Regions from separate parts of the Candidatus Clostridium radicumherbarum genome, predicted to be linked through region 2. Evidence: riboswitches for the same ligand, from Rfam matches in the RefSeq annotation. Region 2 holds a riboswitch; the other holds the start of a gene.

Region 1 (11,297 bases), on a different contig from region 2:
TATTAAACCATAAAACTCATCTTCTGGCATGATTTCGCCAAATTTACCATATCTATCAGCACTATTAAGCTTTTCATTATGCCAAGGTCTTGGCATTTTAGCTAATTCTTCCGGAGTTAAATTTCCAATGTAAGTCTGATTAGGAGCATATGCTACTACATCTTCAAAATTTCTTAAATGTCCTTTTATTTGCTGTAAATATTCTGAATTAGGATTTGTTTCTCTTTCTAAGGTTTGAGTAGTTCCATTATGGATAACCATGTCTGGAGTATTAACTAATATATAGGATGCTTTTTTAATTACTGGAAAGCTCATTTTTATTCCTCCTTTTTTTTACTGGGCAACCTGTACTCAACCTTTCTAAGCGGCTAGGCTGCCCTTAAAAGTCCATTTAGGACTTTGGCTTCGCCACTGGACAGTTTAAGCTTGCTCATTCCATTCGCAAACTGCCCGTAAAAATCCATTTAGGACTTTTACCAAGAAAAAAAGAAGAAGCTGGAGAATGTTTTTTCATTTCTCCACTTCTCCTTTCTTGAGTCTATAAATATATTTTAGTCTTCAAAAACTTTTTGTCCATCCACTGGAGTTTGCAGAGCTACTAAAGCTTTCTCTACTAATCTCTTTCTTAATTCATACTCATCCTTTTTATCTAGATTTGGATTTCCTAGAGGATGTGGTATAGCTATAGTAGGAACTATTCTATTAGCCCCAACTGTAAGAGATATTGGAACAACTGTACACATGTGAACTACAGGAAGGCCTGCTCTTTCAATTTCTTTAACAAGCGTTGCACCGCAACGAGTACAAGTTCCTCAGGTGGAGGTTAATATAACTGCCTGAACTCCATCTGCAATTAATTCTTTTGCAATTTGTTCACCAAATTTCTTTGAGGAAGCAACTGCAGTTCCATTACCAACTGTACTATAGAAATATCTATGAAGAGAGCCAATTTTGCCTTCTTTTTCAAATTCTCTTAATACATCTACTGGTAAAACTCTATCATTATCTGCATTTGCATAAGTAGGATCATATCCGCCATGTGCAGTCTCATAGGTCTCAGAAGTTAAATCATATACACCTTCAATATCATATTTTCCGAATTTAGATGCACTGGATGATTCAATATGATCTGGATTTCCCTTTGGTACTGTACCTCCAGAAGTTACTATTGCAACTTTTGCTTTAGTTATATCTGCTACAGGAGGATTAGGTTCTACTCTGTCAAATACAGGCATTTTGAATTCTGTAGTAAAGGCTTCATTGCTTAATTTCTTTATAAGCATATCTACCGCTCTTTTGGAGCCTCTTTCCTTAGCAAAGAAATTTTTTCTAATTCCTCTTTCAATGTAACTTTCTTCTGCTGGAGCGCCTATTTCTTCCTTATTAGCTAACTTTATAGCTAGGTTAGCTATCTTAGGAAGTGCGTCTCTCATCCCAACAGCACTATTTTTTGTTTCAACGATATAAATATGTTTTTTATACATATCTGCGCCAGGATTTTCAATATACATTGCACTTAAAGCAGGGATATTTAAGTTTTCTTCTACAGCTGCAGCAATATTTCCACAAGCAACTCCATATCTTCCAGCATTAAAAGCTGGTCCTGCAATAAATATATCAGGGCTAAATTTTTTAATCATCTCAATTATTTCAGTTTTTGCTGCTTCCACATTTTCATTAAAATATGAATCTCCGCAAATTACTGTAGCAACTATTTCTGCACCCTTTGATTTTAATAGGCTATTAAGTCCCATACCTGGTCCTATAAAGCCCTCTCTAACCTCAGGTTTTATATCAGCTTTTTCTTCTCCGCCTATACCAGCGTAAAATTGATTAATATAGTGGACAACACGTATCAAGTGTGCTCCCCCCTTTCGGAGTATTTTTATTTATTTATATTGTGAAAATTGATCTCTAACATTCTTAACTTCACTAACTATAGCATCTACGTCAAGAACCATTTCCATCATACCGCATTGTTCATCATAAACAGCAGCATCACATTCCTCTTTAATTTCTGGTTCTACAACGTGATAAACTGCAAGTCCTAAAGCAATACCAGCTAGCGGTCCTGCGTAAGTAGGATCTCCTGCAGCAACTGTTTCTGCAGATAGTCCAGATGCCTCAGCTTCTGCGCCTCCGATAACTACTACTACATTTTCTGCGCCATGCTTTTCAGTCAAATCTTTAACTCTTTGTTGGATCTCCAGATCCATTGCACCTGCGGCTGTTCAAACAAAGCATTCTGTTGATGCAAATATAACCTCTGCTCCAGCTGATTTAACACATTCTTCTATTGCTGGTCCTGGAATTCCGTCTCTATCGCCTATAGCAATAACTTTTTTGCCTTTTAACATAATATCCATCCTTTCAATTAATAAAATTTTTAATCTATAATTAGTAACCTTTAGCAGTAAGATAATTGAATCCTACTTCACTTGTAGCTCCTGTAATAACTTGAATTTCAGCATTTATTGTGCCATCTTCTCTTAAGCTTCCAACATATCCTCCAGCTATTATATTAGCTGCTTCAGGGTGTCCTATAACTTTCTTCATTGCAGGAAGTGTTATTACTTCATTGGCATTACCACCAGTTACAACTGCATCACCTTTAGGTGTTGAATCTGCAAGTGATTGGGAACTTCCATCTCTTCCTGCATATTCATCAGTTACAAGTACTGTCTTTATACCTTTCTCTGTTATCTTGTTACAGTTCATAACAAGGTCTGCATCTGGGTTACCAAAACCTTCTTCAGATATAATAACAGCATCAGCTCCTAAAAATTCAACTAATTTTGCTGTCATATCTGAGGATCTTTGCTTATCAGCTAGATAAACATTTTCATTAGTAATTATGCAGCCTAGGAAATTATAATCCTTACCATGCCTTTCATAAAGATCTTCTATAATAGGATGGTTTAAGTGTACATAAGTTGGATTTTTATCGCAGGCAGAAACACAGTTTCCACTTACAATAGCTCCGTCAAATACTTCTGTTGGATAGATAAATGTAGGAATAATTTTCTTTGCATCTACTCCATATACATAAGTATCATGTAATAAACCTTGAGTTTGTAGCATGTATACATATACTACCTTTGGAAGTTCAGGGTACATCTTCACTTGTTCAAGAATTGGTAAAGTTTCATATACCTTTACTTCATCAGGTTCAACATCTTTTCCTGCTTTTCCTAGGTATGTTGCAGCTTTAAAGCCTATAATTCTAACTGCTTCTTCATGTTCATGCTGGAGTACTCCCTCTTTGGGCTCGCAAATTACAACCAAGTTGTTCGTCTTTGAAAATGGCGTATATTTGGCACCCTCACCACTCATGTCAATTATACCTTCCTGAAATCCTACTATTTTACCAGTAGTAACAACAGCAGCACCTTTTAGTACATGAGTTCTTCCTGAGCCAACAGTATCCACCTTATTTATGAAGCCAGGAAATATTCCACCCTTTCCTTGAGTCTTAACTCTAGGTTCTATAACATCTTTTACAGGTATAATTCTGGTTTCCTCACCAGGCTTTGCAATATCAAAGTTAATAGATTTAATTCTATCATCTCCACTAACTTCATTTAATAACTCTTCTTTATTTACATAAAGAATTCCATTTTCCACCTTAGTTTCAGCTCCAAATTGAAGATCCTTTATATAAATTTTACCAAGTTCTAAACGCAAAGCTGTCACCTCCTTATTAAAATAAATTTATAATTAACAATTAATAATTTTAATTTATTAATTGTAATTCATTATTGTAGTAGATTTTGGATTGTTTGTTAATTGACAAATTATCTTTTATGTATTTTGAACAATGAAAGTATAATCAGTTATGTTTTCATTGTTCATTTTTTTATGAATTATAGTGTTTCATAAACACTCTTTAAAAAATTTTCTACATCATCTAAACTGCTTATTTTGTCAGGTGTAATTGTGCTGACCTTTTCGCCATTTTTATAAATTATCATTGTAGGAAGTCCTAATACCTTTTGGCCAATTGCAAGCCTTCTAGCACTGCTTATATTAAGACTAGAAAATTTTATTTTATCACCATATTTATGTTCTAATTCATGTACTCCAGGCATTAGTTCCTTGCAGATTTCACATTTATCTCCCCAAAAGTCAACAAATACAGGCATCTCAGTGTAATTTAATACCTCTGTCTCAAAATTATCCTTGTTTAATTCTAACATTTTCTTTTACCTCCTAAATTTCATTAAATTCATTTTCTAAATAATGCTCTGCATTAGTTGCAGCTATTGCTCCATCTGCAGCAGCTGTAATAACCTGTCTTAAGGACTTTCTTCTAACGTCTCCTGCTGCAAATACTCCAGGCACATTAGTTTTCATTTCTTCATCAGTAATTATATACCCTGTTTCATCCAAATTTATTTTGCCTGTGAAAAGTTCTGTAATTGGTAGATATCCTACAAAAACAAAGCATCCATCGACCTTTAAATCACTAGCTTCCCCTGTCTTAACGTTTTTAAGTACTAGCCCTTCTAATATCTCATCTCCATTAGCTTTTTCAACTACGGAATCATAAATAATATTTATTTTAGGATTGTTAAAAACTTTGTCTTGTATGGATTTTGCTCCTCTAAATTGGTCTCTTCTATGAATGATTGTTACATTTTCTGCAAACTTAGTTAAATAAATAGATTCTGTAAGTGCAGAATCACCACCACCTACTACAGCAACATCCAGCTCTGTGAAAAAGTCAGCATCACAAGTTGCACAATAAGATACGCCTTTACCTCTAAGTTCTAACTCGTTTTCGAACCCAGCAAGCCTAGGATATGCTCCTGTTGCTATTATTATTGTCTTAGCTTCATATGTTTCTTTCTTACCTATAAGCTTTTTGATTTTACCTGAAAAATCAACTTCAGTTATTTCATCTTTAACAAATTTAGTACCAAACTCTTCTGCTTGTTTTCTCATTCTTTCAATTAAAGATGGACCAGTACAATCCTCTATAGAACCTGGATAATTCTCAAGTTCATCAGTAGTTGCAGTCTGCCCTCCAAATTTTGCTCTTTCAATAAGTAAAGTATCCATTTTTGATCTTGCAGCATAAAGACCTGCTGATAAACCTCCAGGTCCCCCGCCTATTATTATAGTATCGTAAATATGTGCCATGTACTTACCTCCTTTAAAAATTAATTAATGGCATTATATATAATATCAAAGTCTATTAATTGGAAATCATTCAATATGCTCTCATTCCAATTAGGAATGCCAAAATCCTTCATGAACTTATTAGTAGTACTGATACTATTCTCTATAAGCTCTAGGGATTCCATATCTATATTATTTTCCTTTTGTTTAGATATTATAATCGTTCTAAAAGGCATTTCATTTGGTTTAATGCTGCTTATTAAAGGATGTGTCAGGAGCCTATGATTGTTATGAACGTAGTCTCTAGCCTTAATTAAAACATCAACAGCACTTCCATTAATGAAATTTACAGAAAACTTATTTCCTAAATTTTCTTCTACCAAAGTATTATTGGTTACAACAATAATTGATTCAATCATACATTATTCTCCAAATTATGTATAGGTTTTCAAGAAAAATATAATATAATTCTTGTACAGTCATAAAACAAAAAAGACAAAGTACAAAGCCTTACGCCATTGTACTCTGTCTTTTAACCTGAGAGATTTACTCCTTCGGTGATGAACTTCTAATTTAAATAGTTCAAGCTTTCCAGAGATATGTCCACTTTCGATACTTTTGCCTGAGAGCTTCACAGGTTTTAGGCTTTCCTGCTTATTCCTTCGGCTATCATAAATGATTATCTCTCGAAAGTTTCATCCATCAATATTATATAGGTATTATTTCCTTAATGTTATTATATTATATACATAATAAAATTGCTATAGTTTTTTGAATTAATTTCTCTCAAAATTTATGAGTGCTGAATATAATATTTCAGAATTAATAATTCTCAATGAAAAAAATACCGCTTGCACCACTTCCTGAATGAGTACCAACTACACATCCTACTTCACATTCAACAAATTCCCTGCAATTTAATACCTGGTATTCCTTTAAAACCTCATAGACGTCCTTATTATCAGCTTGCAGTAAAAATGAAGGCTCATTGTCCTTGATACCTTTTTTCTCAACATAATCTACTATGGTTTTGCTAGCTTTCTTGCTTCCTCTAACCTTGTCCATTACAGCTATTTCCCCATCTTTTATCTCTAGAATTAATCTTAAGCCTAATATGCTGCCAACCATTCCTGCTGTCTTTGATAGCCGGCCTCCCTTAACTAGGTTTTCTAAGCTTTCAAAGGATAGCGCACTTTTTACATGAGGAATAATTTCCATAAGCTTTTTATTTATTTCCTCAAAGGAGTAATTTAATTCTCTTAAAATACAGGCTTTATAAACTAAAAGACCAAGGCCCGAAGTAACATTTAAACTATCTATAACAAAAACATCCCCGCTTTGCAGCATATCTTTAGCAATACATGCTGATTGGTATGTCCCACTCATTTTAGATGAAATATGTATTGATAGTATTTTATAACCTTCTTCTAAATATTTTTTATAACATTCATAAAAGCTTTGAGGATTGATTTGTGATGTAGTAGGAAAAACATCAGAAGTTTTTATTTTCTGTAAAAATTCAGGGAGTTTTATATCTACTCCATCTCTATAAGTGACCTTTCCAAAATGTACTGTAAGGGGGAGTACCTCTATGTCATATTTATTTATAATATCTAATGGCAAATCTGAGGTACTATCAGTAACTATTTTAATCTTATCCATTTTATTTCTCCTCCTACTTCATGTTTGGAAAATTCATTTGTCTTAATGCTTCATAAGCTAGGATAGCTGCAGTGTTGGAGAGATTTAAAGATCTTGTACTGCTTTCAAGCATTGGAACCCTTATTAGATTATCTAGGTTGTCATTACGAATATAATCGGGCAGCCCAGCTGTTTCTTTTCCGAATATAATAAAATCTCCCTCTTTGTAACTTACTTCAGTATAAAACTTTTTGCCTTTTGTAGTAGAAAAATAGAAATTCCCTTCAGGATACTTTTTTCTAAAATCCTCGTAAGACTCATGTACCTCCATATCCAAATATGTCCAGTAATCTAATCCAGCCCTTTTTAAATGCTTTTCCTCAAGACTAAAGCCAAGAGGTTTAATCAGATGTAATTTAGAATTAGTTAATACACAAGTTCTAGCAATATTTCCTGTATTTTGTGGAATTTCAGGCTCAAACAAAACAATATTTAAATTCAAATTTATTTTCATCTCCTCAATAAATCCTTAAATCTTCACTATATATATATTATATTATTGTTTAATTCTAGTAAAGATAGCTATTAATTATGTAAAATTAGTTCATCAATAGCTTTTGCCACCCCATCATCATCGTTAGTGGAAGTAACATAATCTGCTGCTTCTTTTACAAATTCTTCTGCATTTCCCATTGCCACACCCGTCCCAGCATATTTAATCATAGACAAGTCATTTTCATTATCCCCTATGCACATTATCTCTTCTTTGTTTATATTATAGAATCCTGCCAAAACTTCTACAGCTCTTCCCTTAGAAACTCCTTTGTTCATTACCTCAAAATTATTCTTATTAGAACTTACAACTTCTAGTTCTCCATTATTTTTGAGCTCTATTTTTGCTGCCTGAATTTTTTCTATATCCTCGTCAATACATATACACTTCAATATTTCATCTTCATATTTATCAAAAATAATATTCCAATCATCTACAATTTGTATATCTATTTGCCTGTCCTTTGGCAGTGTCTTATTCATATTGGCATAGCTTTGTGATGAATATATTATTTTTTCTGTAAAAACAGTATTGGGAGAATTAAAATGTGGGTAAATTTTATACTTCCTAAGAACATTTAAGACCTCTTCACATTTTCTCTTACCAAGTACAGCTTTATATATTATTTCATCTCTGTCCTTTTCACGAATGTAGGATCCATTTGTAGCAATGATAGGAACCTTTATTCCTATTAAATCAGCAAAATATCTAGCTGAAGTGAATATTCTTCCTGTACAAATAGTAACTTTTACACCTTTGTCATGAGCTTTTTTAATAGTATCTAAGTTTTTTTTACTTATCTCACCTCTGGTATTTAAAAGTGTACCATCCATATCCATACATAACAGCTTAATCATCTTTAAATATCTGCCTCCTTCGTTAGTTCATATGTAATATATTATAGCAAAAATATTGCTTCAAAACAAAAACACGGGAATAACCCGTGTTAAATTAGTTATTATTTTTCTGAAAATATTTAATAACTCCCTTAGCTATATTATCTCCATAATTTCTAAGAACATTATCCTGAGTTAATTTATTTCTATCTTCGGTATTACTTATAAATCCACATTCTAAAAGTACACTAGGTATATTGCTATATCTTAATACTGCAAAGTTCTGTCTAAGAATACCTACATTCTTCCAAGAATCGCTTTTCACAAGTTCACTTTGCATAGTTTTTGCAAGTCTAATTCTTTCTTCAGTTTGAAATCCATTAGGATCATAATAATAACTAGAAACACCACAGTATTTACTCTCTTTGTTCTCATTAACATGTACTGATACAAAGATATCAGCTAAAGACGAATTTGTAATATCTCCAATTTCTTTAAGTGGTAATAATTTGTCTTCATCTCTTGTTAAAATTACTTTAATGCCGCTGAATTCAAGCTGATCAGCAGCGTAATTTGCAATCTTTAAATTGATATCCTTCTCATATAAACTGCCATAATTGGCTCCCTTATCAACACCGCCGTGGCCTGGATCAATTACAACACTATGAGTAAAAGGCTTGTCCACTTTTGAAATAAGAATAATAATATTTTTCTTATTGTTCCTATCAATACTTACAAAATTATTATGCTCTAGCTTTTTTTTAATCTTTAGAATGTAACCATCTTTTGTAATGTTATAACCAAGATCCTGGTCTTGTAATTTCTTGTCTCCATTAAGATTTATACTTTCTGCCTCATCCTTTTTTAGGTTGATGTTAATATAATCTTTATTGTCTTCTAAGTTTAATTTTTCAATTTCTCTATCGCAGCTAATAATGTATTTTTTAAAATAACTGCTCTCTGAAATAGAGATATTTCCCTGGTTACCAGCAGCTAATACCATTTTAATGACTTGAGAATTGCTTGTACTATGCATACGGATGTTAATTGCATAAATCAAATTAATACTTATTGCTAAAAAAATAAAACAGCTCAAAGTTAATTTTTTTATACTTTCTAGTTTATTATTCATATCCCACCTTCCAATTATGTTTATTTAAATTAATACCACCGATAAATGCTTATCAGTGGTAATTATTTTTAAATTGGTGCAGAAGATGGGATTTGAACCCACACGTGGTTAAACACTGGCTTCTGAGACCAGCCTGTCTGCCAATTCCAGCACTTCTGCGTTATGTGTTAATATTTTTAATACTCTTATATAATATCATAATTTTGTTTCTAATTAAAGAGATTTTACCTATATAGTAATATTTTTTTATGAAATAAATAAATTTATTTTGTCTTTTTGCTAGATAGCTTTCAATAAACTTAAAAAAATCTTCTCTGTTAAATTCCTGCACACCTATGCCGCCGAAGTATTCGTCATAGGCTAGCTTACATATTTCCTTTAACTTTAATGAAAGTACACTCTCTAATGAATCAATAAACTCCAGATCTGTCAAAGTTTCTGGCTTTTTAATACCTAAAGCTTCAACCCTTTCTAGTGAATATTTATATAGAGGAACTATACTGGGCTTCTTCAATATAGCATGTTTCTTAATTTTAAAGTTAAAAATAAATAGTAAGTTTAATAATATAATTAGTAAAATTGCATAAATAATATACAATATACTTTGGTTTATTCCTTTTTTTGAAGTATTAGCACCAATATCTCCTGCCTCTTCTTTAGCTCCTTTACTTGGAGCCTGTTTTCCGTTATTGGCATTACCGTTTTGTGTAAAAATACTACCTTTGTCAGCCTCTTCTTCCTTGTGAATGTATTCAACAGCATTTGGAACTGCATCAACTGTATACCAGAGTCCTGATGTAGGAGTCTGCATGTAAAGAACTTCAGTCCATGCATGGGCATCTTCATTTTTAACCTCATATAAGCCATTGTTGTCTTTTTCATTTACCATATTAAAGCCTTCCACATATCTAGCTGGAATGCCTGCAATTCTGCACATAATGGTTTCTGCTGTTGCAAAGTAAGTACAGTACCCCTTTTTCTCTGTAAATAAAAAATAATCAAGGAATTCTTGCCCATCTGGTACATTAGAAACCTTTAAACTATATTTATAATTTGATTTTAAGTAGTTATTTATTGCTTGAATCTTTTCATAATTATACTTTTTATCTTTTGTTAGAGAATAAACTAAATCATATATTCTTGAGCTTAGATTATCAGGCAGCTCTAGATACTTCTTATACCAATCATTATAATATAGGGTTCCTACTTCATTTTTATCAGTACTAATACCATAATCATGGATATTTAATCCATAGCCATTTAATTTATAAAAACTAATTTGATAGGGTTTTTTCACAACGCTGCTCGTTACAAAGGTTGGGATATCATCATAGAAGATATTACCTTTCTCTACTACTGCATTATAGGCATATTCAGGCGTAAATAAAGTAGAGCTGTTTAAACCTTCAGGATATATTGTTAAAGACTTACTTTCACCTATAAAGCTCTTAGAAAAATTATCTTGAAACATTGACATGTTCTTATCGCTCTGCAGATAATACTTAACATTACTATTAGACCAATTAAATCCATTATAAAAGTCCTTTACATCACCTTTAAGATAATATGTGCCATCACTTTTAACCCTAAAAGCAAGGTTTTTATCAACTGTTACTGGCCCCCCAAGTTTGTTTCCATTTTTGTTATAACCCGAAAAAGATAAATCATATTTGAGTTTTACTGCCTTACTTGTATCTGCTTCACCATTTTCTACATATTTATTTACGAATTTTCCTTTTATATCTGCACTGTATTTTCCTTTAAAGTTCTGGGGAAGAAAATCAGTAATCCCAGCAATTATAACGCATAAAATGATGGTATATAAAAAAATTCTTTGGCTTTTAATATTTACTTTTACACCTTTTTTGTTTAGCTTTCTAACATTTTTCTTGAAGGAATTAATACAATAGGTGATTAATGTAACCAATATATAATAAAATAAAAATTTTTTAATTTCATCAGTATATCCAAGATACCAAAGTGTAGTTATTATGGCGAAATTAAATATTAATAT
Region 2 (11,297 bases):
CAAGGGCCTGGCTTAATGCAGATGGCTTTAAAAGTTACATGCTTTACAGCGGAAGAGCCTCACTTATAGCTTATGGAAGTTATGAAAAGGTGGTTAAAGCATCCTATAAACTTCTGCCAGGGGATTTTATTGCTTATGAAAAAAAGGGCGATATTACACATATTTCAGTTGTAACAGGTGCTGATTCCAAAGGATATTCCTTAGTAAGCTGCCATAATACAGATAGAAACAAAGTGCCTTGGGACTTAGGTTGGAGCGATAAAAACATAAAATTTTGGCTGGTAAGAGTACATTATTAGGAGGATTTTCAAAATGATAAGCAGCATTAAAAAGAGCTTTAGCTTTTGTCTAATAATAATTTTGTTTTTGAATTTAAAGATTCCTATTAAAGCCTTAGGAGATAAAAATAATATTGTCATTAAGCAGGATCTATTATGTTTGACACTTGCCTACCCTGAGTACATTACTGGTTTTGAAGTAAAAGAAAATGGGATAATCTATATAAATATGAAATCAGGAAAAAAGATATTATATGATGATAAAAAAACAAAGTCAATTGAAGAAAAAATTAACAATGCTGATTTGCAAGATACTTTGGAACAACTCTATCCATTAGATTTTCCCACTGGGCTAATGGAAAAGAATTATGATCCTGGAAGGTTTAGAAATTATGAGCTTCTCAAAGAAGTTTATGGAAGTACAAAAAGCTCAGTTGAAGCTAATCTTAAAAAAGCCAATATTGGTTATGCTTTTCTACAATTTAATGGAAATAATAATGCAGCAAAGGAATTAAGTGCTGCTGTACGGGAAGCTCAGTCATTGGGAAAGGACAATATAAGAAGAGCACTATATCCAACATGCGGCACCTTTAATTATAGAAATATAGCTGGAACAAATAGGCTAAGTCCACATGCCTTTGGAATTGCAATAGACCTTGCCAGCAGCAAGTACGATTACTGGAAATGGGCATCTATCAAGGAGGGTGAAAAAAGACTTTTAACCTATCCAAAGGAATTAGTAAGTATTTTTGAAAATCATAATTTTATTTGGGGTGGTAAATGGAATCATTTCGATATTCTTCATTTTGAATATAGGCCCGAAGTTATTTTAAAGGCAAGATATTTCAGTAAGAATATTGGGGATAATGATGTTTGGTACAAGGGAATTCCTTTAGATAATTTACGGATTAAAGAAGTAATTGAAAATATAAATAAGGTACTATAACAAATAGATTGTTAATTTATTAATTAAATTGACACAATATTCCTAATAGTATATATTTAAATTATAAATATTAAAAATTTAATATTAATATATCAGATGATATTAGCGGGAGATATCTATCAGAGATAGCCGAAGAAGAAATAAACTAATTGCCGATTGGTTTAGAAGCTTTCAGGCAAAACAACCGTTAATGGATGGAACTCTGGAAAGTTCAGAAATGGCACCGAAGAAGAAAAATACTCTTAGGGTATTAAAACTTTCAGGTAAATATACAGAGAGATATGAAGGCTTGCAGCATTGCTTTGCCATCATATCTCTTTTTATTTTAATTAATAAAGCAAATAAATACATAATTGAAGGGAGAATGCGTTATGGAAAACCTTAAAAAAACAGCGCTGTATAATGCACATGAAAAGTATGGAGGAAAACTAATAGAGTTTGCCGGCTGGTGTCTTCCAGTTCAATATGAAGGGATTATTGAGGAACATGAAGCAGTAAGAAACAAAGCTGGTTTATTTGATGTATCTCATATGGGAGAGGTTGAAGTAAAAGGAAAAGAAGCCTTTGACTTTGTTCAAAATCTAGTAACTAATGATATAAGTGTTTTAAATGAAAATCAAGTTATTTACTCCTTTATGTGCTATGAGAATGGCGGTGTAGTTGATGACCTATTAGTTTACAAGTTTAACAATGAAAACTACCTACTAGTAGTAAATGCTAGTAACGTAGATAAAGATTATGAATGGATGCTTCAAAATAAAGGCAAGTTTCAGGTAGAAATTATAAATGTTTCAAATGAAGTTTCTGAAGTTGCGCTGCAGGGTCCTAAGGCTCAAGAAATACTTCAAAATTTAACAACTGAAAACTTAGATGATATAAAGTTTTTCTATTGTAAAAAAGATGTATCAATAGCAGGTATTAAATGCTTAGTTTCAAGAACAGGATATACTGGTGAGGATGGATTCGAAATATATACAGAGAATAAAAATATAGAAACTATTTGGGAAAGTCTTCTTGAGACTGGAAAGGTTTACGGGCTGGTACCAGCGGGGCTTGGCTGCAGAGACACCTTAAGATTCGAAGCAACACTGCCACTATATGGTAATGAAATTACAAAAGATATTACACCACTTGAAGCAGGCCTGGGCTTTTTTGTTAAGTTAAACAAAGAAAACTTCATAGGTAAAGAGGCTTTAGCTAAACAAAAGGAAGAAGGGCTTAAGAGAAAGCTGGTTGGGTTCGAAATGAAGGACAGAGGAATTCCAAGACATGGCTATGAAGTTTTTGCTGAAGGAAAAAATATTGGATTTGTGACTACTGGGTATTTTTCACCAACTTTGAAGAAAAATATTGGACTTGCGCTTATTGAATCAAATTACACAGAATTAGGAACTGAAATAAATGTACAAGTAAGAAATAAATCATTAAAGGCAGAAGTTATAAGCAAGAAGTTTTATACAAAAAATTACAAAAAATAAAGGCCGTTAAAGTCCTAGATGGACTACACCGTGCCGCATAAACTAGTAAGTATTAATAATGAGGAGGAAATTAAAATGAAAGTATTAAAAGAATTATTGTACACAAAGGAACATGAATGGGTAAGAGTTGAAGGAGAAAAGGCTTATATCGGAATTACAGATTTTGCTCAGCATGCATTAGGAAGCATCGTTTATGTGGAATTACCAGAAGTAGACAGTGAAATTAGTGAAGGTGACACCTTTGGAACAATTGAGTCAGTTAAAGCAGCTTCAGATGTATTTATGCCAATTGACGGGAAAATACTTGAAGTAAACGAAGCAATTGTAGACAATCCAGAATTAGTGAATGAAGATGCTTTTGAAAATTGGATGGTATGTGCTGAAATATTAAATAATAGTCAACTTCAAGGACTTATGAATGCTGATTCCTATGAAAAATTATGTAATGAGGAGGCTTAATAATGTTTCCATATATACCTAACAGTAGTTTAGATGAGGAAAAGATGCTTGACAGCTTAGGTATGAACTCATTAGAAGATCTTTTTAAGGATATTCCAGAAGATTTAAGATTAAAAAGAAAACTTAATCTAAATGAGCCCATGTCTGAGCTTGAGGTTAGTAAAAAAGTTAAGGCACTTGCAAGTAAAAATCTTGACAGTGAGGACTTAGTATGCTTTTTAGGTGCTGGTTCCTACGATCATTATATTCCATCAGTTGTTAAGCACATTACTTCAAGATCAGAGTTTTATACTGCATATACACCTTATCAGCCGGAGATAAGCCAGGGTACCCTTCAGGCTATTTTTGAATATCAGACTATGATTGCCGAATTAACTGGAATGGACGTAGCAAATGCATCTATGTATGATGGAGCAACTGCCTGCGCAGAAGCTGCAATGATGGCCTCAGAAAATACAAAACGTAAAACAGTATTAGTATCTAAAGCCGTACATCCTGAAATTAGAAAAGTATTAAAAACCTATATGAGATTTCATGGTGATGAGCTAGTAGAAATAGAAACAAAAGATGGGGAAACTGATATTGAAAGTCTTAAAGCTAATTTAAACAATAATTCTGCAGCTGTTATAGTCCAAAATCCTAATTTCTTTGGAGTAATAGAAGACTTAACAGAAGTGGAAAAAGTAACTCATGGAAATAAATCCTTACTAATAATGAATGTAGATCCAATTTCACTTTCAGTATTAAAGACTCCTGGAGAAATTGGTGCAGATATTGTTGTAGGAGATGGGCAAGCATTAGGAAATCCAATGAATTTTGGAGGACCATATCTAGGCTTTATGGCAACTACTACGAAACAAATGAGAAAAATGCCTGGTAGAATAGTTGGTGAAACAGAAGATATAGACGGTAAGAGAGCCTTTGTGCTTACACTGCAGGCAAGAGAACAGCATATAAGAAGAGAAAAAGCTACTTCAAATATCTGCTCTAATCAATCCTTAAATGCCTTAGCTGCAGCTGTTTATCTTTCAGTTATGGGAAAAGAGGGCTTAAGAGAAGTTGCAGAAACAAGCATGAAGAAAGCACACTATGCCTATAATGAATTAATTAAAACAGGTAGATATAAGAAAGCCTTTAATAAGCCATTTTTCAAGGAATTTGCTATAACAGGAACTGCAAATCCAGAGGTTCTAAATGATAAACTTCTAGGTGAGGGTATTCTTGGCGGATATTCACTTGATAAGGATTATGAGGAGTTAAAAAATTCTATTTTATTATGTGTAACTGAAAAGAGAACAAAAGAAGAAATAGATATGCTGGTTAATTTAATGGTAAATGTAGATGAAGATAAGGAGGGTAAGAGGTAAGCATGAAAGAGTATACTAAACTTATATTTGAAGTTTCAAAGAAAGGCAGAAAGGCCTATTCTCTTCCAAAATGCGATGTACCTGACTCTAATTTGGAAGAACTAGTTCCAAAGAATCTCCTTAGAGAAAAAGAATATATATTACCTGAGGTAAGTGAAGTAGATGTTATAAGGCATTATACCTTATTATCTAATAAAAATTATGGTGTGGATTCAGGTTTTTATCCACTTGGTTCCTGCACTATGAAGTATAATCCTAAAATAAATGAAGATATGGCTTCAAATCCTCACTTTACCGAGGTTCATCCTTATCAAGCTGAAAATACAGTGCAAGGTAATCTTGAACTTATGTATGATCTTAGTAAAATGCTAGGTGAAATTGTTGGTATGGATGGGTTCACTCTTCAGCCAGCAGCAGGTGCTCATGGAGAGCTAACGGGGCTTATGATAATTAAAGCTTATCATGAGGCTAGGGGAGACTATGCTAGGAAAAAGATAATAGTACCTGATTCAGCCCATGGAACTAATCCTGCCAGTGCTTCAGTAGCTAATTTTGAAGTAGTTGAAATAAAATCTGATGAAAAAGGAGCAGTGGATTTAGAAAACTTAAAAGCAGTTTTAGGAAACGATATAGCTGGTTTAATGCTTACAAATCCAAGCACATTAGGTCTATTTGAAGAAAATATAAGTGAAATAGCAAAACTTGTTCATGAAGCTGGCGGACTGCTATATTATGATGGAGCAAACACTAATGCTATTATGGGAATAACAAGACCTGGAGATATGGGCTTTGATGTAGTACATTTAAACCTTCATAAGACCTTTTCAACTCCCCATGGAGGCGGTGGTCCTGGAAGCGGTCCTGTAGGAGTAAAGAAAGAACTTATTCCTTTTCTTCCAACTCCTGTAATAGAAAAGCAGGATAATAAATTTGTTTTAAACTATGATAAGCCACTGTCTATAGGAAGAGTAAAGGGTTTTTATGGAAATTTTGGCATTTTAGTTAGAGCATATACCTATATATTAACTATGGGAAATGATGGCCTTAAAAAGGCAAGTGAAATGGCAGTTTTAAATGCAAATTATACCAAGGAAAAACTTAAGGACTATTATATGACTCTTGATAAAGTATGTAAGCATGAGTGTGTACTCGGAGGACTTAAGATACAAGAAAATGGTGTTACAACCTTAGATGTTGCAAAGAGGCTTATAGATTACGGTTATCATCCACCTACAATTTATTTCCCTCTAATAGTTGATAGCGCACTAATGATAGAACCAACTGAAACTGAAAGCCTTGAAACCTTAGACGGATTCGTGGATGCAATGATTGCTATAGCTAAGGAGGCTAAAGAAAAGCCAGAGCTTCTTAAAGAAGCTCCACACAACACTGTTGTAAGGAGATTAGATGAAGTAAAGGCCGCAAGAACTCCAATTTTAAGATGGAAGGTATAACTATGGAAAAAGATATTGTCGTAATAGGTGGAGGTCCTGGAGGATATGTAGCTGCCATTAGAGCAGCTCAGCTTGGTGCAAAGGTTTGTTTAATTGAGATGGATAAACTAGGTGGTACATGCCTCAATAGAGGCTGTATACCTACTAAAGCACTTTATAGAAATGCTGAGCTTTTAAATACTTTAAAGCACATAGATGAATTTGGCATTAATGTAGAAGCCTTAACTGTAGATGTTGCTAAAATACATCTTAGAAAACAAGGGGTAATTGATCAATTGGTTGGCGGAGTAGACCAGCTTTTAAAGGCGAATAATGTGTTAGTTTTAAATGGCAAGGCAGAGTTTAAACATAAAAATACTATTAAAGTTTACTTAAAAGATAAAAGCACCGAAGAAATAACTGCAAAAAATATAATAATTGCAACAGGTTCAGCACCTTCCATCCCTCCAATTGAAGGTGCTGATAGTGAAGGAATATATACAAGTGAAAATATTTTAAATTTTGAAAGCATACCTAAAACTCTAGCTATTATAGGCGGAGGAGTAATAGGTATGGAAATTGCTTGTATATTTAATTCCCTAGGTACCAAAGTTACAGTTCTTGAATTTTTGCCTAATATCATTGCCCAAGTTGATGGGGATATTACAAAACGACTTACCGTTTCATTAAAGAAAAAAGGAATAGAGATAAATACAGGAACTAAAGTAAATAAAATTGAAAGACAAGAAGATGGCTATGTGGTTTTTGGTGAAGGTAAAAAGGGAGAAATTAAAGTGGAAGCTGAAAAACTGCTTATTTCTGCTGGAAGATCACCAATGACTCAGGGCCTAAATTTAGAAGCAGTAGGAGTAGATTTTGATAGAAAAGGCATTAAAGTTGATTCTAATTATGAAACAAATGTGAAAGGAATATATGCCATTGGAGACGTAAATGGGAAAGTAATGCTTGCCCATGCAGCCTCACATCAAGGTATGTTTGCAGCAGAAAAGATCTTAGGCTTTTCTGAAGAAGTGCCAAGTGATATAATACCTAGCTGCATTTTCGTCTTTCCTGAAATAGCAACTGTAGGCATTACCGAGGAAGAAGCAAAGGCTAAGGGGCTTACATACAAAACAAGTAAATTTATGTTTGGAGCAAATGGAAAAGCTCTTGCTTTAGGTGAAGGTGAAGGTTTTGTTAAAGTCATAGCTAGTGAGGATAAAATCATTGGAGTTCATATAATGGGACCACATGCCTCTGATATTATTCATGAAGGTACCTTAGCAATTGCAAATAATATCAGTTTAAAGGAAATTAAAAGCACAGTGCATGCTCATCCAACTCTTTCAGAGGCGTTTTTAGAGGCTGCAATGGGGATAAATGGCGAAGCAATACATTTAATGCCAATGAAAAAGTAAGAATTAAATTTAATTTGTTATTTTTATAAAATTAAAGGAATAATAAGTGGTGAAAATTACGAATATTGTGGTAAAATAGCATTACGGGGGTGAAAGTAATGAATCTAGATAATGTTAAAAAAGTTGACCTAGAGATATTTAATGTAATTGAAAGTGAAATGGACAGACAGGAAAATAAGATAGAACTTATTGCATCTGAAAACTTTACCAGCAGTGCTGTAATGGAAGCTATGGGTTCACCGCTTACTAATAAGTATGCCGAAGGATATCCAGGAAAGAGATATTATGGCGGCTGTGAGTGTGTAGATGTAGCTGAAAATATAGCAAGAGATAGAATGTGCAAGCTTTTTGAAGCTGAACATGCCAACGTGCAGCCTCATTCTGGCTCACAGGCTAACATGGGAGTATATATGTCTGTACTTGAACCTGGTGATAAGGTGCTTGGAATGAACTTATCACATGGTGGACATTTAACCCATGGAAGTCCAGTTAATTTTTCAGGAAAGCTTTATAAATTTATTTCCTACGGAGTAAATGAGCAGGGTGTAATAGATTATGAAGAATTAAGAAGAATTGCACTTGAGGAAAAGCCTAAAATGATAGTTTCTGGTGCAAGTGCTTATGCAAGAATAATCGATTTTAAAACTATAAGAGAAATCTGTGATGAAATTGGTGCATACATGATGGTAGATATGTCACATATAGCAGGTCTTATAGCTGCTGGAGTACATCCAAGTCCAGTACCCTATGCTGATTTTGTAACAACTACAACTCACAAAACTTTAAGAGGACCAAGAGGTGGAGCAATACTATGCAAGGAAGAGTATGCAAAGGCAGTAGATAAAGCTATATTCCCTGGAATTCAAGGCGGACCTCTAATGCACGTTATTGCAGCAAAAGCAGTTTGTTTTAAAGAGGCTATGTCTGATGAGTTTAAAGCTTATCAAAAGAAAGTTGTAGAAAATGCACATACCTTAGCTGAAGCTTTAACTTCTAGAGGCTTTAAGCTGGTTTCTGGAGGAACAGATAACCATTTAATGCTTGTAGACCTTAGAAATAAAGGGGTAACTGGTAAAGAGGCAGAGCATCTATTAGATGAAGTAGGAATAACTGTAAATAAGAACACTGTACCTTTTGAAATACAAAGTCCATTTGTTACTAGTGGAATAAGAATTGGTACTCCTGCAACTACAACAAGGGGTTTTGGAAAAGAGGAAATGGTAGAAATCGCAGACATAATTTCTTGGAGTATAGATAACAAGGATGGGGATTTAACACCAGCTAAAAATAAAGTTAAAGCTTTATGTGAAAAGTTTCCATTATACTAATTTATAACTATTATTTATAAAAAAGCTACCATTTGTAAAATGATAGCTTTTTTATATACTATTGTTTGAATGTTGATCAATTTGAAGTAGGATAGTGATATGCTATAATAATATATCAGGAACATATGAAAACGAGGTATAAAACTTATGATAGACGAAAATAAAATAAAAGAAGCAGTTAAAATGATAATTGAAGCAATAGGAGAGGACTCAAAAAGGGAAGGGCTACTGGATACTCCAGATAGAATAGCAAGAATGTACTCAGAAATATTTTCGGGGCTTAATGAGAGTGCAGACACTCATTTATCAAAGACCTTTACTGTAGAACAAAATAATATAATAGTTGAGAAGGATATACCTTTTTATTCTATGTGTGAACATCACTTTCTACCCTTCTATGGTAAGGTGCATATAGCATATATACCAAATGGAAAGGTAGCTGGACTAAGTAAGCTTGCTAGAACTGTTGACGTATATGCTAAAAGACCTCAGCTTCAAGAGAAAATGACAGCTGAAATTGCCGATGCCTTATATGAACATTTAGATGCTTCAGGAGTACTTGTTATTATTGAAGCAGAGCATCTTTGTATGAATATGAGAGGTATTAAAAAGCCAGGAAGTAAAACAAAAACTCTCTCTATTAGGGGATGTTTTGAAAAAGATCAAAGCTTAAAGGAAGATGCTTTTGAACTACTTAGAAGTTAAGGAGGTTAAAGTCCTAAATGGACTTTAACGGGCAGTTTGCGAGTGGAACGAGCAATCTTAAACTGCCCAGTGTTTCCGACTAAAAGGAGGAAAAAAATATGAACAAAGATATGTATATTGGAAATAAACTTTTTAATCTAGGAAAACAAACCTATATAATGGGCATATTAAATGTCACTCCAGATTCTTTTTCTGATGGAGGTAAGTTTCTTAATTTTGAAAAAGCCATAAATCACGCTAAGGAAATGGTAAAAGAGGGAGCAGATATTATTGATATAGGTGGAGAGTCTACAAGGCCTAATCATGTACCTGTTGGGGAAGAAGAGGAAATAAAAAGAGTGATTCCTATAATTAAGGCTTTAAGTAAGGAAATAGACGTTCCTATATCTGTAGATACTTATAAGGCTAAGGTGGCAGAATGTTCTATATTAGAAGGAGCTGCGCTAATCAACGATGTATGGGGCTTCAAAAAGGATAAGGAAATGGCTAAAATTGCAGCGAAGTATAATGTTGCTTGCTGTTTAATGCATAATAGAGAAAATAATAATTATAATGATTTAATGTCGGATATGATAATGGATTTAAAGGAAAGCATAAATCTTGCCCTATCTAACGGGGTAAAAGAGGATAAAATCATTGTTGATCCAGGTATAGGTTTTGCAAAAAATTATGAGCAAAACCTTGAAGTCATGAATAAACTTGAAATGCTTAGTATTCTAGGTTATCCTGTACTTCTTGCTACTTCTAAAAAATCAATGATTGGAAATGCTCTTAATTTGCCTCCAGAAGAAAGAGGAGAAGGTACACTTGCCACAACAGTTATAGGAATAATGAAAAATTGTGATTTTGTTAGAGTTCATAATATAAAAGAAAATAAAAGGGTTTGCAGGATGACCGATGCAATTATTAGAAAATAGTAAAGTAAGCAGGTGAGTATATGGATAAGATACATATAAAGGATCTTGAGGTTTATGCCTTTCATGGTGTTAATAAAGAAGAAAAAAACATGGGACAAAGATTTTTAATTTCCCTTGAGCTTTCTCTTAATTTAAGAGAGGCTGGGTTAAGTGATGATTTAAATAAAACAGTAAATTATGCAGAACTCTGCGTTAACATAGAGAAAGAATTTACAAAAAAGAAATTTGATCTAATTGAAGCTGCTGCAGAGGCATTAGCTAATTATATTTTATTAAATTATACATCAGTAAATAGTGTTAAAATATTACTTAAAAAGCCTTGGGCTCCTATTGGAAAACCTATAGATTATGCTGCAGTAGAAATTGAAAGAGGCTGGCACAAGGTATATATTGCCTTAGGAACTAATATGGGAAATAAAGAGAAAAACATAAATGAAGCGCTTGAAAAATTAAACAGTAATAAATGTAAGGTTATAAAAATATCAAACATGTACACAACCAAGCCAGTAGGATATACTGAACAAGAGGATTTCTTAAATTGCTGTGCTGAATTAAAGACCTTGCTGACACCAAATGAACTTATTAATTTATTACTTGGCATAGAACAGGATTTAAAAAGAGTAAGAACAATAAAGTGGGGACCAAGAACAATTGATTTAGACGTTTTACTTTATGATAATATAATTACTTCTACTGAAGAAATAATTATACCACATCCTAGAATGCATGAAAGGCTTTTTGTTCTAAAACCTTTAAGCGACATAGCTCCTTATTTAATTCATCCAATTATAAATAAAAGAATAATAGACATTGAGATGGAAGTATCCCAAATTCAAAGTTTATAGGAAGTTTAAATTAGCTAAACATTATTGTAATAGAAGTAGTTAATATTTTACCTGAATTATACAAATAAGATTATTGGAGTTAACTCCTTATTCAGATTATTCTGAACAAGGAGTTTTATCATT

Evidence for each region. Region 2 has a riboswitch for glycine ahead of gcvT (glycine cleavage system aminomethyltransferase GcvT). Riboswitches for the same ligand answer to the same signal wherever they lie in the genome.
Region 1: it holds a riboswitch for glycine, as region 2 does, so the genes downstream of both, ACJDUH_RS05910 (GrdX family protein) here and gcvT (glycine cleavage system aminomethyltransferase GcvT) in region 2, are expected to answer to the same signal.

The regions. Positions count from the first base shown of each region.
Region 1 is NZ_JBJHZY010000001.1:1,242,855-1,254,151, reverse strand. It holds gene grdC (glycine/sarcosine/betaine reductase complex component C subunit beta) at 1-315, opposite strand, end outside; gene grdB (glycine reductase complex selenoprotein B) at 552-1,859, opposite strand; gene grdA (glycine/sarcosine/betaine reductase complex selenoprotein A) at 1,890-2,357, opposite strand; gene ACJDUH_RS05925 (glycine/sarcosine/betaine reductase component B subunit) at 2,398-3,684, opposite strand; gene ACJDUH_RS05920 (thioredoxin family protein) at 3,864-4,196, opposite strand; gene trxB (thioredoxin-disulfide reductase) at 4,210-5,142, opposite strand; gene ACJDUH_RS05910 (GrdX family protein) at 5,163-5,540, opposite strand; glycine riboswitch at 5,645-5,718, opposite strand; glycine riboswitch at 5,722-5,820, opposite strand; gene ACJDUH_RS05905 (DegV family protein) at 5,944-6,783, opposite strand; gene trmL (tRNA (uridine(34)/cytosine(34)/5-carboxymethylaminomethyluridine(34)-2'-O)-methyltransferase TrmL) at 6,797-7,264, opposite strand; gene ACJDUH_RS05895 (Cof-type HAD-IIB family hydrolase) at 7,348-8,172, opposite strand; gene ACJDUH_RS05890 (N-acetylmuramoyl-L-alanine amidase family protein) at 8,267-9,283, opposite strand; tRNA gene ACJDUH_RS05885 (tRNA-Leu) at 9,358-9,442, opposite strand; gene ACJDUH_RS05880 (transglutaminase-like domain-containing protein) at 9,444-11,297, opposite strand, start outside.
Region 2 is NZ_JBJHZY010000004.1:344,223-355,519, reverse strand. It holds gene ACJDUH_RS17640 (amidase domain-containing protein) at 1-299, shown strand, start outside; gene ACJDUH_RS17635 (M15 family metallopeptidase) at 313-1,224, shown strand; glycine riboswitch at 1,321-1,421, shown strand; glycine riboswitch at 1,425-1,501, shown strand; gene gcvT (glycine cleavage system aminomethyltransferase GcvT) at 1,596-2,702, shown strand; gene gcvH (glycine cleavage system protein GcvH) at 2,778-3,161, shown strand; gene gcvPA (aminomethyl-transferring glycine dehydrogenase subunit GcvPA) at 3,164-4,528, shown strand; gene gcvPB (aminomethyl-transferring glycine dehydrogenase subunit GcvPB) at 4,531-5,982, shown strand; gene lpdA (dihydrolipoyl dehydrogenase) at 5,985-7,379, shown strand; gene glyA (serine hydroxymethyltransferase) at 7,478-8,707, shown strand; gene folE (GTP cyclohydrolase I FolE) at 8,858-9,412, shown strand; gene folP (dihydropteroate synthase) at 9,523-10,329, shown strand; gene folK (2-amino-4-hydroxy-6-hydroxymethyldihydropteridine diphosphokinase) at 10,350-11,174, shown strand.